DNA from 3 places in the Mesorhizobium sp. AA22 genome. Region 3 is predicted to be linked to each of the others. Evidence: riboswitches for the same ligand, from Rfam matches in the RefSeq annotation. Region 3 holds a riboswitch; each other region holds the start of a gene.
What was found. A riboswitch is a leader RNA that binds a small molecule or an ion and turns the genes downstream of it on or off. The one in region 3 is predicted to bind cobalamin.
Positions count from the first base shown of each region.

Region 1 (5,469 bases), 2.9 Mb from region 3:
GTCGGTCATTGTGCTCCTCCCTCCATCAAAGTGCTGTCGGCTTTGGCAGTGCAGGCGCCGGCGAGCTCGTTGAGATGTGCCTTCCATTCCGCAGCCTGGTCGTTGCGGTAGAGCCGATCAAGCGTGGCCTCGCCCTCGAGTGTATCGAGCATGCACACACAATAGCTGGAGCAGAACTCCGTGTCGCGCGATTGCTCGCACGATGTCTGGCATTCTTTCAGGAAGGTGACCTGCCTGGTCTCGACCGGTGCCGGCACCACTTGCGAAAGCAGCCAGACCGAGCCGATCAGCACCGGCTGGTGGATCAGATAGAAGGCGAGGCTGTGCCGGCCGATAAAGACCAGCGGATTTGTCCAGCGGCCGGGCGTCAGGCCCGCCAGCCGCGTCAGCAAGCCGGAAGTGAAGGCGAGTTTTGCCGCCGCGATGCCCACAAGCACGGGGCCGAACCATGGAAACAGCGGCACATAATCGTTGGAGCGAGGATTGGTTGCCGACAGGCCGACCCACCACAGGGCCGGATGGTCGAAGATCTCGGACCTGAGGTAGAGCGGCGCGGTGATGACGAAAGCCGCGACAACAAGCGTCAGCAGCGCCGGCAGCCGCAGAAACACCAGGCCGAGCAGGCTGGCGAGCGCGATCTCGTGCAGGATACCGAAGAAGATGAAACTGTCCGGCGTGGCAAGCCTCGTGGCAGCCGATATGGCGAGCGCCGCACCAGCGACCATGGCGAAGCGTTTCCAGAAACCGTTCCAGCGGATCTGTTTGCCATGGGCGAGGAACAGACTGACGCCGACCAGGAACAGGAAGGTCGAAGCGATGCAGCGCGCGTAGAATTTCCACCAGCCGAAGGCGGTCAGACCGGGATCGGTGTAGCCGAAGAATTCGAGATCCCAGGTGAAATGGTAACTCGCCATGGCAAGCAAAGCGACGCCGCGGGCGACGTCGATGGCGATGATGCGCTTCGGCTTCGGTTGATCCTGAACGGATACGGTCAGCGTGTCGATGCTCATGGTCTCGCAATTCTGATTCAGCAAAGCAAGACGACTATCACGATTGGCCCGGACAAAAGAAGGCGGCAACACACGGCCTCGGCTCCGGTTCGCGCCGGCGTCGCATCAAGGCCGGCATTAGAGCGACGTGCGTCCACTTGGACGCACAAAGTTCGCTCTAACGCTTTGAATCTACGCATCGTGCTTTCCGAGAATCGATTCCGATTTCGCGCCGATGCGGTAGGCCAGCGCCGGAAAGCCTTTGGCCGGTTCGCTTTTTGCCGTGAACGGGTCGGTTTCCTGTTACCGACCCTAGGATGGCCACGGCAGATTTGGCGCTCACGTCCTGCTTTGGGCGATTCTGCTTCGGGGACAGCAATGGCTACCCATGTGCGGCAGTTGGTGGGCATGCTTTGCCGCGTGATGGGCGCCAGCGCGTTGTCCATCACGCTCAGCCTCTACATTATGGACCACATCCGCAAGACCGATTTCATGCAGGCCGAATCGCTGCGCATGGCGTGGTCGATGCTCGCCTGGACAAGCGGGCCGACACTCGGCATCTTCCTCTACACGCGTTTTGGCATCTATGCCGCGCATGGCGCGGTCGCCATCTTCGCCATGGCCCTGCTGGCGCTGTTCTGGACCAACCGGCTCGGCGACGATCAGTCGATCCGCCCTGGCAAGACGCGGCCGGCCAATCCGCTCGCCAATATCGGCCGCTTCGTCCCGCAGCCGCGTCTCAGGCTGGCCTGGCTGATCGCCTTCGGCCGCTCCTGCTTCTGGACGACATTTTTCGTCTACGGGCCTTTGTTCATGGTGATCACAGGAGAGGGCGAGCTCGCTGGCGGCCTGCTGGTCTCAGCGGGCAATGCGCTGTTGTTCACGGCCATCTTCTGGGGCAGAGTGGGACAGCGTTTCGGCGGCCGGCGAACCATGACATCAGCCTATTTCGCCCTGTCGGCCATGCTGCTGGCGGCAGGCGCCGTCGGCGAATCCGTGCCGTTTCTTACCGGCGCCTTGCTGCTGTGCGGCGCGCTCTTCGCCATCGCTCTCGACGCGTTGGGCTCGACCGCCTTCATGCGCTCGGTGCGGTTCTATGAAAGGGCTGAGATGGCGGCGGTCTATCGCACCTATCTCGACTTTTCCGAGCTGACACCGCCGTTGGTCTATTCGGTGGTGCTGGCGTTTTTCGGGCTGGGCTCGGTGTTCGCCACGCTCGGCCTGCTGGCGGCGGGCTGCGGTTTTGTCACCTGGCGGTATCTGCCGAAGTCGCTTTGATCGTCAGAATTTTGGTGAAAGCGTTGTATGCCGCTCGCGCACCCAGTTGTGGAAGCGATGCAATTCATATTCCTCGGGCATCAGCATGCGGCCTTGTGGCGCATCGAGCGCAGGCCTTTCTGGTTGATCTCGCAGATATCAGCGTCCTCCTCCAGCACCTGCCTGCCGAAAGCGACGATGTTGTCGATATTAGCCGTTGGATCGGCGAGCTTCGGGGGAAAAAAGCCATTCGGCGGTCAGTTCGGTCTGCTCCGAGCCGAGCGGCACCAATCGCGGCGACGGGCTGGCTGGCCCGCCGAGAGGCGCATTCGCGCTGGTGGCTGGCGGAATTTGGTTTGCCGGACGCGACGATTCTGCCTATAGTCGCAGCTGTCGTCGGTTCCGTTTGGAGCCGCGCATGATCCCGAAACCGGAATCGGTTTCGGAAAGGTCATGCGCAGAGTCTAAGTGTTAGAGCGTCCTTGTGCGTCCATTCGGACGCACGGCGCCCTAAAGGGAATGCGGTGAGGGCGAATTGTTGGCCCAATGCCGTGGCTGCCCCCGCAACTGTGTGCGGTTAGTCCTCTCCATATGCCACTGAAGAGTTTCTTCGGGAAGGTGGGGAAGGGCGTTGATCCGCGAGCCAGGAGACCTGCCGGCGACAGGAAAACTGACTTCTATGCCCTCGGGTGGAGGGCGAAAGGACAAGACATGAATACCGCTTCCGTCTCGCTCGGCACTTCCGTCTCCTCGCAGTCGCGCTTCGTGCAGCTGGCGCTTGCTGCATTTCTCGGCATTTTCGTGATGGGCTTTGTCGGCTTCTCGCATATCGATGCGGTCCACAATGCCGCTCACGACTATCGCCATTCGATGGCGTTCCCCTGCCACTGATGAGGGGCTGACACCATGACACTGTTTCGCAACGTCGTGTTCATCGCGGCGATCGCAGGGCTTGTGGCAGGCGTCGTTCTCGCCTGCATGCAGGCCTATGCCACGGTGCCGCTCATTCTGAAAGCGGAAGTCTACGAACAGGCCGGCGGTGGTCACACGCATGACCATGCCGCGGCGCCGGCTGCGAACGCCGGGGATACGAATGCTATGACCAGCGCGGCGCCAGCGCCGGCCGAAGCTGCCGCCCCGGAAGAGGGGGGCTGGACGCCGGCCGACGGCTTCGAGCGCTTCGCCTTCAATATCGTTGCCAATGTGGTCACCGGCATCGGCTTTGCGCTGATCTTGGTCGCCGCTTCGGAGTTCGCCGGCGGCATCGGCAATTGGCGTCAGGGCCTGTTCTGGGGCTTTGCCGGCTTTGCCGTATTCACGCTGGCTCCGAACCTTGGCCTGCCGCCCGAATTGCCGGCGATGCCGGCGGCCGATCTCACCCAGCGCCAGATCTGGTGGACGGCGACCGTGATGGCGACCGCGGCGGGTCTCGGCCTGCTTGCCTTCCGCAAGTCGTTGCCACTGGCGCTGATTGCCGTAGCGTTGATCGTGGCGCCGCATATCGTCGGCGCGCCGCAGCCCGACAGTTTCGAATCGCCGATCCCAGAAGGCCTGCATCACCAGTTCGTGGTGGCGGTGACGCTGACCAATCTGGTGTTCTGGCTGGTGCTCGGCGGCATCGTCGGCGTGGTGCGTGGCCGCTTGACCGGCACCGCGACCGGCCTACGCGACAGCTTTGCCTGATCGCGTTGCCGGGACGCTGACCCTGGTCATCGGCGGTGCACGCTCCGGCAAGAGCGCGCATGCCGAAAAATTGGCGAGGGCCTGCCCGGCGCCGTGGGCCTATATCGCCACGGCGCAAGCCTATGACGACGAGATGCGCGAACGTATTGCGCTGCATCGGTCGCGGCGCGGCGAGGGCTGGACGACCATCGACGCGCCGCTCGATCTCGTCGGCGCGATCCAGGCGCTGCCTGACGGCCGGCCCGTCCTGATCGACTGCCTGACTTTGTGGCTGACCAATCATATGCTGGCCGAACATGACGTTGAGGCCGAATGCCGAGGGCTGGCGGATGTGCTGTCACGACCGCGCGGGCCGTGGTTCGTGGTTTCCAACGAGGTCGGCCAGGGCATCGTGCCGGACAATGCGTTGGCTCGCCGGTTTCGCGATGCCGCCGGCCGGCTCAACCAGCAAGTCGCGGCAGTGTCCGATACGGTGCTGCTGATGGTGGTGGGGCTGCCGCTCAAGGTGAAGTGACATGGCTGATACTATCGATCCCAAGGACGAGGAGCGCCATCGCGCCAAGATGGCCAAGCGCAAAGCGGTGCAGGACGCCGAGGTCGCGGCAAAGACGGTCGAGAAGGGGCTGCTGATCGTCAACACCGGGCCCGGCAAGGGCAAGACCACTGCCGCCTTCGGGCTGGCGCTGAGGATGCTCGGCTACGGCAGGCGCGTCGGCGTCGTCCAGTTCATCAAGGGCAAATGGCCTACCGGCGAGAAGGACGCCTTTGCCGCCTTCGGCGACCGGGTCGTCTGGCATACAATGGGCGAGGGCTTCACCTGGGAAACGCAGGATCTGAAGCGCGACATCGCCGCCGCCGAAGCGGCCTGGGCCAAGGCGCTCGAGCTGATGGCCGAGCCATCGATCAGCCTTCTGGTGCTCGACGAGCTGAACATCGCGCTGCGCTACGATTATCTCGATCTCGACAAAGTGGTGGCGGCGCTGAAAGGGCGCCGCGAAAACCTGCATGTCGTCGCCACCGGCCGCAACGCCAAGCCGGCGCTGGTCGATGCCGCCGATCTTGTCACCGAGATGGGCGTGACCAAGCATCACTTTTCCGCTGGCGTGAAGGCACAGCAAGGAATCGAGTTCTGATCACTTCGCAGCAGGAGAACTGTCTGTTGGAACAAGCGGTAATCGTCTATCTTCTTCTGAATGACGGGCAGTTTGGAACGTCGAAAGAACGCGCTTCCATTTTCGCGCTGGAAGATCGGCTAGAGCAAGTCGTCGGCAATGCTTCGGTCGGTGAGTTTGATGGCGATGAGTTTGGCGACGGCAAGTGCATCCTCTATATGTACGGGCCAGATGCTGAGCGACTCTTTTTTGTGATTGAACCAGTATTGAAATCTTCTCCTGCAGCTGTCGGTGGCTATGCGATCAAAAGGTTTGGCAAGGCGGGTTGATTCAAGCGCAAGGGAAGTCCGCGTTACTTGGTGACTTGAGTTCCCGACCCGTCCGATGGGTCACGCAGCGATGACGATCACCGACAGCAAGCCGAACAG
Region 1 covers NZ_CP048406.1:3,206,753-3,212,221, forward strand. The annotation lists gene A9K68_RS15530 (isoprenylcysteine carboxylmethyltransferase family protein) at 1-9, opposite strand, end outside; gene A9K68_RS15535 (DUF1624 domain-containing protein) at 6-1,010, opposite strand; gene A9K68_RS15540 (MFS transporter) at 1,368-2,267, shown strand; cobalamin riboswitch at 2,712-2,921, shown strand; gene A9K68_RS15550 (CbtB domain-containing protein) at 2,958-3,137, shown strand; gene A9K68_RS15555 (CbtA family protein) at 3,153-3,929, shown strand; gene cobU (bifunctional adenosylcobinamide kinase/adenosylcobinamide-phosphate guanylyltransferase) at 3,922-4,443, shown strand; gene cobO (cob(I)yrinic acid a,c-diamide adenosyltransferase) at 4,445-5,062, shown strand; gene A9K68_RS15570 (hypothetical protein) at 5,089-5,370, shown strand; gene cbiB (adenosylcobinamide-phosphate synthase CbiB) at 5,431-5,469, opposite strand, start outside.
Region 1: another riboswitch for cobalamin. It lies ahead of A9K68_RS15550 (CbtB domain-containing protein); the one in region 3 lies ahead of A9K68_RS01630 (aromatic ring-hydroxylating dioxygenase subunit alpha).

Region 2 (5,469 bases), 2.8 Mb from region 3:
CCGGTGATAGATGGCACCACCATCTCTTCGTCAGCCTGCACCTTGAGCCGGATGCGAACATTCTGCTTCGGCGACAGCAGATGATAGACGACGTCGAAGCGATTGGCCCGCGACGGATAATCGGCGCCGCACACATCGATGATCGAAATGAACTGGCATTTTTGATCGTCGCGCAGGAAGGTTATCACCTCGATCAGATCGTGCGGCTCGACAGAGATGGTGAGTTCGCCATAGGCAAGAACCGCCTCGCCGATCCGGCCGTTCAGCTTCTCCCCGAGATAGCTCGAGAGTTCACTCAAGGACTGGCTCATGCCGCTCACCGTTCGATCGTGCCGGTGCGGCGGATCTTCTTCTGCAGGAGAAGAATGCCGTAAAGCAGCGCTTCCGCACTCGGCGGGCAGCCGGGCACGTAGATGTCGACCGGCACGACGCGATCGCAGCCGCGCACCACCGAATAGGAATAGTGATAGTAGCCGCCGCCATTGGCGCAGGAGCCCATCGAGATGACGTAGCGCGGTTCCGGCATCTGGTCATAGACCTTGCGCAGCGCCGGCGCCATTTTGTTGGTCAGCGTGCCGGCGACGATCATGATGTCGGACTGGCGCGGAGACGCGCGAGGAGCAACACCGAACCTCTCCGAGTCATAGCGCGGCATCGAGGTGTGGATCATTTCGACCGCGCAACAGGCGAGACCAAAGGTCATGAACATCAGCGAGCCGCTGCGCGCCCAGGTGATCAGCGCCTCGGTGGAGGTGACGAGAAAACCCTTGTCGGCCAGTTCGTTGTTGATCTCGAGGAAGAATGGATCATTCGCCCCCACCGGCTTCCCGGTGCTGGGGTCGAGAATGCCCTTCGGCTTCGGCGCGACGAGCGTGCCGGAATTGTCGCTCAATCCCATTCCAGCGCTCCTTTCTTCCATTCATAGGCAAAGCCGATGGTCAGCACCGCCAAAAACACCATCATCGACCAGAAACCGAGCATGCCGATCTGGCTGAAAGACACGGCCCACGGGAACAGGAAGGCCACTTCCAGATCGAAGATGATGAACAGGATCGACACTAGGTAGAAGCGGATGTCGAACTTCATGCGGGCGTCGTCGAACGAATTGAAGCCGCACTCATAGGCGGAAAGCTTTTCCGGATCTGGGTTGCGGAAGGCCACCAGGAAGGGGGCGGCAAGCAGCGCCAGGCCGACGACCAGCGCCACGCCGATGAACAGGACGATAGGCAGGTACGAACTCAACAATGCGTTCATGCTGCAGCTTTCCGTTGGCGGCCAATCCACTCTGATTACAGCACCGGACCCACTTGCGGAAGCGTGACAGTTTAACCACTGAACCGTTTTAGGAGGCTCTATGCTGCAACGCGGCGAGGGTTAGCGCAGCGCTTTCGGCGAAGCAAGTCAAACCTTGTTCAAAACACGGTGCCTGGACGGCATATCCGGATAAACTGGTCCGATCGCTCCCGTTTGATTTCTTTCAACTTTTACTCCAGTTTTCTCTCCTGACATAGATGCCGCCAAAACCCTGCTAGCATGGCGCGGAATCATCGTCCAAACCTTAGGTCGAACGCCAACAGAGTAACGTCTGCATGAAGGAAAAAATCTCGCTCGCCATGGCCCGGCGCATCGCGCTTGCCGCACAGGGGTTTGCCGACCCTCGCCCTAACAGCACGCCTGATCGCCGCCATCTGGCCCGCGTCCTTGCCCGCACCGGCCTGCTGCAGATCGATTCCGTCAGTGCGGTGGTGCGTGCTCACTATATGCCGCTCTATTCGCGGCTTGGCCCCTACCCGCTTGCGCTGCTCGACAACGCCGCCGTGACGCGCAAGCGCAAAGTCTTCGAATATTGGGCGCATGAGGCCTCCTTTCTGCCGGTCGAGACCTATCCACTGATGCGCTGGCGCATGGAGCGGGCCGAGCGCGGCGAGGAAATGTATAACGGGCTGGCCAAGTGGGGCCGCGAACGCGCCGCCTACATTGAAGACATCTATCGCGAGGTCGTTCAACGCGGCCCGATCGCCGCTTCCGCCCTGGAAGGCCAGAAAGGCTCGGGCGGCTGGTGGGGCTGGAGCGATGCCAAGCACGCTTTCGAATGGCTGTTCTGGGCCGGCCGCATCACCACGGCGTCGCGTCGTGGCTTCGAGCGGCGCTACGATCTGCCGGAGCGAGTGCTGCCGCCTGCGATACTTGCCCTGCCAGTGCCCTCCCCTGAGGATGCGCACCGCGAATTGCTGCGCATTTCCGCCCGCGCCCACGGGGTCGCGACGGCGGGCGACCTGCGCGATTATTTCCGCCTCTCTCCAGCCGACATCAAGGGCCGTATTGAGGAACTGGTCGACGCCGGCGATCTTTTGCCCGTACGCGTCGAAGGCTGGGACAAGCCTGCCTATCTTTACAAGGACGCCCGTTTTCCTCGCAAGGTCGAGGCACGCGCGCTGCTCGCTCCGTTCGATCCGGTCGTCTTCGAGCGGTCGCGCACGGAAAGACTGTTCGACTTCCGCTATCGCATCGAGATCTACACCCCCGTCGAAAAGCGCCAGTACGGCTATTATGTGCTGCCGTTTTTGCTCGGCGAAAGGATCGTGGCTCGCATTGATCTCAAGGCTGACCGCCCCGCCGGCGTGCTGCGCGTCCATGCCGCCTATGCCGAGCCCGGCGCCCCGCCGAAAACCGCCGCCGAACTCTTCGAGGAGTTGAAGCTGATGCAGGGTTGGCTCGGGCTGGAACGCATCGAAGTGACTCCGGCCGGCGACCTGGGTTCGGCTCTCGCCAACATTGCCGCATCGTAGACGTGCGTTGACACGACTGCCTGCACAGGCCTAAATCCAATCCAGACGGTCTCCTCTCGGCAAAGGGAGGAGCCAAGAGGGAATGCGGTGCGAAATCCCGATTTCAAATCCGCGGCTGTCCCCGCAACTGTAAGCGACGAGCCAAGGCCGAAAACCACTGGGACGGTCCCGGGAAGGCGGCACCAAGGCGATGACCCGCGAGCCAGGAGACCTGCCGTCTAGGACATAAGAATCCGATCGCCTGGCGGGTTTTCCGGGCAAGGAGCCTGATTTGGAACGCGACAGCAGTTTTTCGGCTGAGACAGCGGACGTTTTGTCCGGCGATAATGATGCTTTGACCGGCGTCACGGTGATCGTCTGTGACTCTTGCCGTGACGAGACCGGCTCCGATGGCCATCCCCGCGCCGGCGAATTGTTGGCCGAAGACACGCGCCGCGCAGCATCAGGGGAAAATATCCGTATCCGCAGCGTCGAATGCCTCGGCAACTGCAAGCGTCGGCTGAGCGCCGCGATCCTGCGCGACGGCTGCTGGAGCTATGTCTTCGGCGACCTGGTCGTGACCAGCGGCGCCGATCTCGTCGCTGGCGCAAAGCTCTTCGCCACCTCGACGGACGGCCTCATTCCATGGCGCGGCCGCCCCGATTGCCTGAAGCGCGGCCTCGTCGCCCGCATCCCTCCCCTCGACCTTTTGAAGGATCTGACATGACCGCTTCCGTCTCCCGCGTGCCCTGCACCGTCGTCACCGGCTTCCTCGGCGCCGGCAAGACAACGCTGATCCGCCATCTGCTCGAAAACGCCGGGGGCAAGCGGCTGGCCATCATCGTCAACGAGTTCGGCGACATCGGCATCGACGGCGAGATCCTCAAAGGATGCGGCATCGACACCTGCCCCGAGGAGAATATCGTCGAGCTGGCCAATGGTTGCATCTGCTGCACCGTCGCCGACGACTTTGTCCCGGCACTCGACCAGATCCTGTCGCTGACGCCGAAGGTCGACCATATCCTGATCGAAACCTCTGGGCTGGCTCTGCCCAAGCCGCTGGTCAAGGCCTTCCAGTGGCCGTCGGTGAAGAGCCGGGTGACCGTGGACGGCGTCGTCGCCGTGGTCGACGGACCAGCGCTGGCCGAAGGCCGCGTCGCCAACGACATGGACGCCCTGCAGGCGCAGCGCGCGCAGGACGAGACGCTCGACCACGACGACCCGGTCGAGGAGGTGTTCGAGGACCAACTCGCTTGCGCCGACCTGATCATATTGTCGAAGAGCGACTTGATGGACGCCGCCGGTTCGGCCCGCGCCAATGCCATCATCGGCGAGCACACCGCGCGCGCCGTCAAGATCGTGCCGATCTCGCAAGGTAAGGTCGACCCGTCTGTGCTGCTCGGCCTCGGCCTTGCCGTCGAGGACGACATCGAGAACCGCAAGACCCACCACGACGACGAACTCGACCACGAGCATGACGACTTCGATTCCTTCGTCATCGACATTCCGTCGGTCGCCAATCCCGATGAGCTGGCTTTGCGTGTTGCCACGGCGGCGGAGGAAGAGAACGTGCTGCGCGTCAAGGGTTTTGTCGACGTCGGCGGCAAGCCGATGCGGCTGTTGCTGCAGGCTGTCGGTCCGCGCGTCAATCACTATTACGACCGCGCCTGGACCGCTGAGGACGACCGCCGTTCGCGTCTCGTCGTCATCGGTCTGAAAGGGCTGAGCCGCCCGGCCATCGAGCGTATCCTCGCCGGCTGACCCCAGGCACGAGCCGCGATGCACATCCTCACCACAACATCCGCCTCGCTCGACGATCTCGCCGAGCCCGTTGATCTCAGGCAGACGCCTGCGGATGTCGCGGCGCTGTCCTTCACCGACAGCGATCTGGCCGGGCTGGCGGCGGCGTGGAAGGCAGGTGCGGATCGCCTGCCGTCGATGCGGCTGGCGGCTTTGCGTGATCTGCGCCATCCCATGTCCGTCGACCTCTGGATCGACAGCGTCGCCCGCCACGCCAGGGTTATTTTGGTTCGCATTCTCGGCGGCTATGACTGGTGGCGCTATGGCTGCGACCAGCTTGCCTCGACCGCCCGCGCACGCGGCATAAAACTGGCGCTGCTGCCCGGCGAGAGCCACGACGAGGATTTGCGGCTGATCGAATGCTCGACGCTGCCCCGCGAAGAGCTCGACGGTCTGCTCAATTATTTTCGCGAGGGCGGCCCGGCCAACATGACAGCGCTGGTGCATCGGCTGGCCCGGCTGGCGGGATCGGACATGGAGGTCGCGGAGCCGGTCAGCGTGCCGAAGGCGGGCTATTATGAGCCGGGGCGCGGTGTCGTCCCCCTCCCCCTCGAGGGGAAGGTCCGGCCGCAGGCCGGGGGTGGGGTCCTCTCTGAAGTGCGCCGACACCCTGAAGCGCTTCGACAGAAAGAAACGTCGCGCACTGCCGCAACGACCCCACCCGGCCCTGCTGGCCACCCTCCCCTCGAGGGGGAGGGATACGCCGCGCCTGTCATTCCCATCCTGTTCTATCGCTCGATGCTGCTCGCCGCCGATGTCGCGCCCATCGACGCTCTTTTTGAGGCGCTGAGCGCGCGCGGAATGGCCCCCGTCCCCATCTTCGTCTCCAGCCTCAAGGACCCAGCATCGCTCGCCTTCGTCGAAACCGCGCTCGCGGCGCTGAACCCTGCCGCGATCATCA
Region 2 covers NZ_CP048406.1:3,166,238-3,171,706, reverse strand. The annotation lists gene A9K68_RS15370 (NADH-quinone oxidoreductase subunit C) at 1-311, opposite strand, end outside; gene A9K68_RS15365 (NADH-quinone oxidoreductase subunit B) at 317-898, opposite strand; gene A9K68_RS15360 (NADH-quinone oxidoreductase subunit A) at 889-1,254, opposite strand; gene A9K68_RS15355 (winged helix-turn-helix domain-containing protein) at 1,590-2,789, shown strand; cobalamin riboswitch at 2,819-3,023, shown strand; gene A9K68_RS15350 (DUF1636 family protein) at 3,061-3,495, shown strand; gene cobW (cobalamin biosynthesis protein CobW) at 3,492-4,529, shown strand; gene cobN (cobaltochelatase subunit CobN) at 4,548-5,469, shown strand, end outside.
Region 2: another riboswitch for cobalamin. It lies ahead of A9K68_RS15350 (DUF1636 family protein); the one in region 3 lies ahead of A9K68_RS01630 (aromatic ring-hydroxylating dioxygenase subunit alpha).

Region 3 (5,469 bases):
GATGGCGAGGTCTCGCCGTTCTTCCACGATATCGCGGCTGTTGGCGACGAGGTCGAATTGCGCGGACCGCTCGGCGGCCACTTCGTCTGGTACGACGGCGACGGCGGTCCGCTTCTGCTGGTCGGCGGCGGGTCCGGCGTGGTTCCGCTGATGGCGATGATCCGCCATCGCGCGGCGCGCAGATCGGCGGTGCCCGTGGCACTGGTGTTTTCCGCACGGGTCTGGGACGAGGTGATCTTTCGCGACGAGTTGATCGGCCTCGACGATCGTCGCGACGGCTTCGATCTGGTGCTGACGCTGACCCGCGAGGCCGCCCGGCGCCCAGCGGACTATTCGCGGCGGGTCGATGCCGCCATGCTAGAGCAATCGATGGTGCGGCTGCCCGCGCCGCCCAGGTTCGCCTTTGTCTGCGGCTCGAATGCCTTCGTGTCGGCCGCCGCTCAGGCGCTGATCGATGCCGGCGTTCCGGCAGGCCTCATCCGCACCGAGCGTTACGGGGTTTAATGCATGTCGCGCAAAAGTGTGCAGCGGTTTTGCGATTACGACATGCATAGAAAACGACAACGTAAAGCGCGTCGCATAAGGCCGGCCAAACGCGACGCGCTTTAGCCGCCTCGCCGGTCAGGCGTCGATTTCGAGCGCCGTCAGTGGCTTCGAACAGCAGGCAAGGATGAAGCCGTCGTCGATCTCGTGATCGAGGATGCCGCCATTGTGGCTCATCTCGACTGTGCCCGAGACCTTTTTCACCTTGCAGGTTCCACACAGGCCGAACTCGCAAGCCGCTGGGATGCGCACGCCCGAAGCGCGCGCCGTCTGCAGCACGGTCTGGCCGGCAACGCAGTCGGCATCGACATCCGAAAGCGAAAAGCGGATCGGCGTTGCGGCCTCGGCAGGTGTCTCGACCCCGCCCTCTGCCGGCCCACCCTTTGCCGGTGATGTGAACGGGGCCAGTATTTCCTCCACCACTGGGGCCGCAAAGCTCTCCTGATGATAGTTGGCCATGTCGAAATCGGCCGCCTCAAGCATCTGCCGCACGGCGCGCATGAACGGGTCGGGACCACAGCAGAAAATTTCGCGCTCGCGAAAATCGGGCGCCAGCAGCGGCAGCCGTATCGCGTCGATCCGGCCCATATGGCCGAACCAGCCCTCGCGGCTGGAGCGCTCCTCGATCATGAAGCCAAGCGTTAGGCCCGGCATGCGGCTGCCGAGCAGTTCGAGTTCCTTGCGGAAGATGATCTCCTCGGGCTTTCGTGCGCAGTTGACGAAGCCGACATCTGTCCATGGCGCACAGTCGTTCAGCCAGCGCAGCATTGACATCATCGGCGTCACGCCGGAGCCGGCCGAAATGAACAGATACTTGGCCGCGGGGTAGCTGTGCAGCGAAAAGTCGCCGGTCGGCCCATAGGCTTTCACGTGAACGCCGGGTTTTAGATTGTCGAACATCCAGCGTGTGCCGAGGCTGCCGGCCTGGGCTTTCACCGTCACCGCGATCGAGAACGGCCGCGACGGCGAGGACGACAGCGTATAGGTCCGCATCAGCGGGCCGTCAGTGGTCGGCAGTTCCAGCGTCACGAACTGCCCCGGTCTGTAGCGGAACCAGGTCTGGTTGTCGGAGCGGAAGGTGAAGGTCTTCACGTCAGGCGCCTCGTCGCTGACGCCGATCACTTCCAGCACCTGGAGCCTGTCGTTCCAAGGCGCCATCTCGTCGAGATGGCGGTAGAGCCCGAGATCCGTCATCGCGTTCATACCCTTGACCTTTCTCAGGCGACGCTGCGCAACGCCGGCCGGCCGTCCTCGGCAAGGCGCGGCCCGATGAAGGAGGCGTACCATTCGACGAACTGGATGACGCCGCCCTCATGCAGTTCAGAATAGGGGCCGGGCTCATAGGCCGGCGACAGGATGCCGAAGGCGTTTTCCTCGACGATGCGGCGGTCCTGATCGTTGGTCTCGGTCCAGACGTGGGTGAGTTCGGCGAGATCGTAATCGACGCCTTCGATCGCGTCCTTGTGGACGAGCCATTTGGTGGTGACGGCCGTTTCCGTGGCGCTGATCGGCAGCACGCGGAAGGTGACGGCATGGTCGCCGAGGATGTGGTTCCAGGTCGTCGGATAGTGATAGAGCAGCAGCGAGCCGATGCGCTCGGTCGAAACGCTGTCGGAAAGGTTCTTCTTCACCGCGCGTCTTCCCGTCATCGTGTAGCTGACGGCATCGCGCAGCAGCGGCGCGCGGGTGGCACGATACTGCCCGGCCGGATCGATGCGGAACTTGCTCGGCAAGCCCGCCGCCTCGCATTTCGCCCAGTGCATGAGCATCTCCGGATCGCTATCGGCGCCCTGCACGCCAGTCACGGTCGGCGCTTCCGGGAATGTCTTGCACAGTTCCGGATGGTTGCCGGCGCAATGGTAGCACTCGCGGTTGTTTTCCCAGACGAGCTTCCAGTTGCCCTTCTCGACGATGGTCGATTCGAAGGCGATTTTTGCGTCGCGCAGCCGGTGCGGCAGGAGGTAAGGCTCGATCATGGCGCGCATCGGCGCGAAATCGGCGGGCTCCTTGGCCAGGCAGATGAAGATGTAGCCGCCAACGCTTTCGCAAGCCACCGGCTTCAGGCTGAACTGGCTCTTGTCGAAGCCGTCCGCCATCTGCCTTGCGAACAAAAGCCGGCCATCCAGCCCGTAGGTCCACTGGTGATAGGGGCAGACGAGCTTCGCCGCCGTGCCTTTGTCGGCGTTGCAGACGCGGCTGCCGCGATGCCGGCAGGAATTGTGGAAGGCATTGATCCTGCCTTGCTGGTCGCGGACCAGCACGACCGGATCGTCGCCGATCTGGGCAGTGATGTAGCTGCCCGGCTTCGGCAACTCGCAATCGTGGCCGATGAACAGCCAGTCGCGATACCAGATCAGCTCCATGTCGAGCTTGAAGAAATCGGCATCGGTATAGAAGGGCTGCTCGAGCGAATAGCCTGCCCTGCGGCCGTGCAAGAGCCTCAGCATGTCGTTGCGCGCATCCATGTCCTGTCCTTATAGCCGTCGCATCGGCCCGAAATCGGAATCGATTTCGGAAAGCACGATGCGCAATTCAAAGTCTTGGAGCGTGTTTTGTACGTCCAAAGGGACGCACGTCGCTCCAAAGACTGAACTGGTGGTGATGGAGGAAGGATCGCTCGCAGGCCGGCGACAGGCCAGACATGCATCATCCACCTCTTGACCGCCCACCGCGATCAGTCGTGTCTAGAAATCTCGGGCTGGTTTCCGGGCTCTGGAGTGTCCTTGCGGACTCATCGCGACACCTTCCCAGGCTTGTGGCCCAGTGGTCTCCCGTTGCGACTTGAACTCCACCACCGTTGCGGGGGCAGCGCCGGGTTCTGACCGGCTTCCCAATTCTCCGCTTCGTCGTCACCAAGCGGCACCTGAGTTGCCGTGATCTAATCATGACGGCTGGCTGACTGCCGGCATGAAAGCGACATCGTATCCATGCGGCGCGACACGGCGGCGAAACCCTGTGGGCCGGGATTTGAGGGGGGATGAATTTGCACCCGGCTGCGAGCGCTGCCGGTTCTGAAAGCACGCCGGATTTAACCATTGCAGGGCGCCTAAATGGTTAACGATTCGACAACAACTCAGCACCGGCTTTTTAAGCCGCATCTAAATCGAACCGAACGGTTCGTTTCTGATGACAATGCGTGCATGACGCTGTGAACGCAGGTCCGGCAATTCGTCAAATGGTCGAATGGCGCCTTTGGCATAAACCTCTGAAACAAAACATAAAATAACACTACTGGAAGCATCTGGTACAATTTCAAGGTGTAGATTCTTGGTCCACACGGAACAACTTAGTGATTGGAATCCGCCGAATGGCCTTCCCACATCGGGGCTGTCCGAACGACGCGAATTCCTCCCAAGACACGCCGCTAGACGGACGGAAAATTAAGATACTGGAGTACCAAAAATGAAAAAGATTGCTCTTACTGCCGTCGCCGTTCTGGCCATCACCGGCAGCGCCTTTGCTGGCAGCGACCATTATGCGTCCAACGGCGCCAACCAGCCGGCCGCTGCGGTCGACAACAGCTCGTATACGGCTTCCATTCAGAAGCCGGCTCACGCTGAAAAGCCCGTTGTCCAGGGCGCTGACCGCAACCTTTTCGGCAACAATTAACAGCTGATCCCAAACAGCAGAGCGGCGTTGTCTTTCATAAAGACCGCGGCCGCCGCGCTGAGGCGATACGACAATTCAGGAGTACTAGAAATGAAGAAGATCATTCTTGCCGCCGCCGCCATTCTGGCCGTCTCCGGAAGCGCTTTTGCCGGCAGCGACAATTTTGGATCGAACGGCGCCAACCAGCCGGCCGCTGCGGTCGACAACAGCTCGTACACGGCTTCGATTCAGAATTCGGCTTCGACGCAGAAGCCGGTTCCGGCTGACGAGAAGCCCGTCCACGGCAGCGACCGTAACCTCTTCGGCAACAACTAGTGTCGATCCCAACAGCAGCGGCGGCATTTGCCCGCCGCGCTGGTGGAACACGAAAAATCCAGGAGTACTGAAATGACGAAGATTGTTCTTGCGACCGCCGCCGTTCTGGCCGTCGCCGGCAGCGCATTTGCCGGTAGCGACAATTATGGATCGAACGGCGCCAACCAACCGGCCGTTGCGGTCGACAGCTCGTACACGGCTTCGACCCAGAATTCGGCCCCGCCGCAGAATCCGGTTCCGGCTGACGAGAAGCCTGTCCACGGCAGCGACCGCAACCTGTTCGGCCGCTAACAGCGACCTGAACGCACAAGAGCGGCGGGCTTTGCCCGCCGCTCTTGTTTTTTGCCTTCGCCAAACTGCCTGTATCCAGCAGTTAGGCCGCCGGCCTCAGGCTGCCCTTGCTTCCGCTTTGTGGAGTGTGAAGGAATGTCCGTCGGCATCGAAAATATGCAGGTCGCCGGCATCGGCATTCAACCGCAGCGCAGCACCCCGCTTGACCTCGACATTGCCGGGCAGCTTGGTCACCAGCGGCAGTTCGGAGCGGCCGATGTCGACATAGACGAGCTGAACCTCGCCGAGCTGCTCGACATAGTCCACCGTTCCCTCGAAAAGATAATCCGTCCCGGTGGCGATCATCAGATCCTCCGGCCGCACGCCGAAGCTCACCGAAGCGCCCTTCACTGACGCTGGCGTGGCGATCGGCACCGTCGCCTTGCGCCCGCCGACATGACTGACGACGGTCGGGTCGCCTGATTTGTCGATCGTCGCCGGCAGGATGTTCATTGCCGGCGAGCCGATGAACTGGGCAACGAACAGATTGCCGGGTTTCTTGTAGAGATCCATCGGCGTGCCGACCTGCTCGATATGGCCCTCCTTGAGCACCACGATGCGGTCCGCCAGCGTCATCGCCTCCACCTGGTCGTGGGTGACGTAGATCATCGTTGTAGCCGGCATCGACTCCTTGAGCTTGGCGATCTCGATGCGGGTGGCGACGCGCAGTGC
Region 3 covers NZ_CP048406.1:355,836-361,304, reverse strand. The annotation lists gene A9K68_RS01640 (FAD-binding oxidoreductase) at 1-504, shown strand, start outside; gene A9K68_RS01635 (hybrid-cluster NAD(P)-dependent oxidoreductase) at 622-1,737, opposite strand; gene A9K68_RS01630 (aromatic ring-hydroxylating dioxygenase subunit alpha) at 1,761-3,008, opposite strand; cobalamin riboswitch at 3,222-3,425, opposite strand; gene A9K68_RS01625 (DUF680 domain-containing protein) at 3,946-4,152, shown strand; gene A9K68_RS01620 (DUF680 domain-containing protein) at 4,243-4,467, shown strand; gene A9K68_RS01615 (DUF680 domain-containing protein) at 4,540-4,758, shown strand; gene ugpC (sn-glycerol-3-phosphate ABC transporter ATP-binding protein UgpC) at 4,855-5,469, opposite strand, start outside.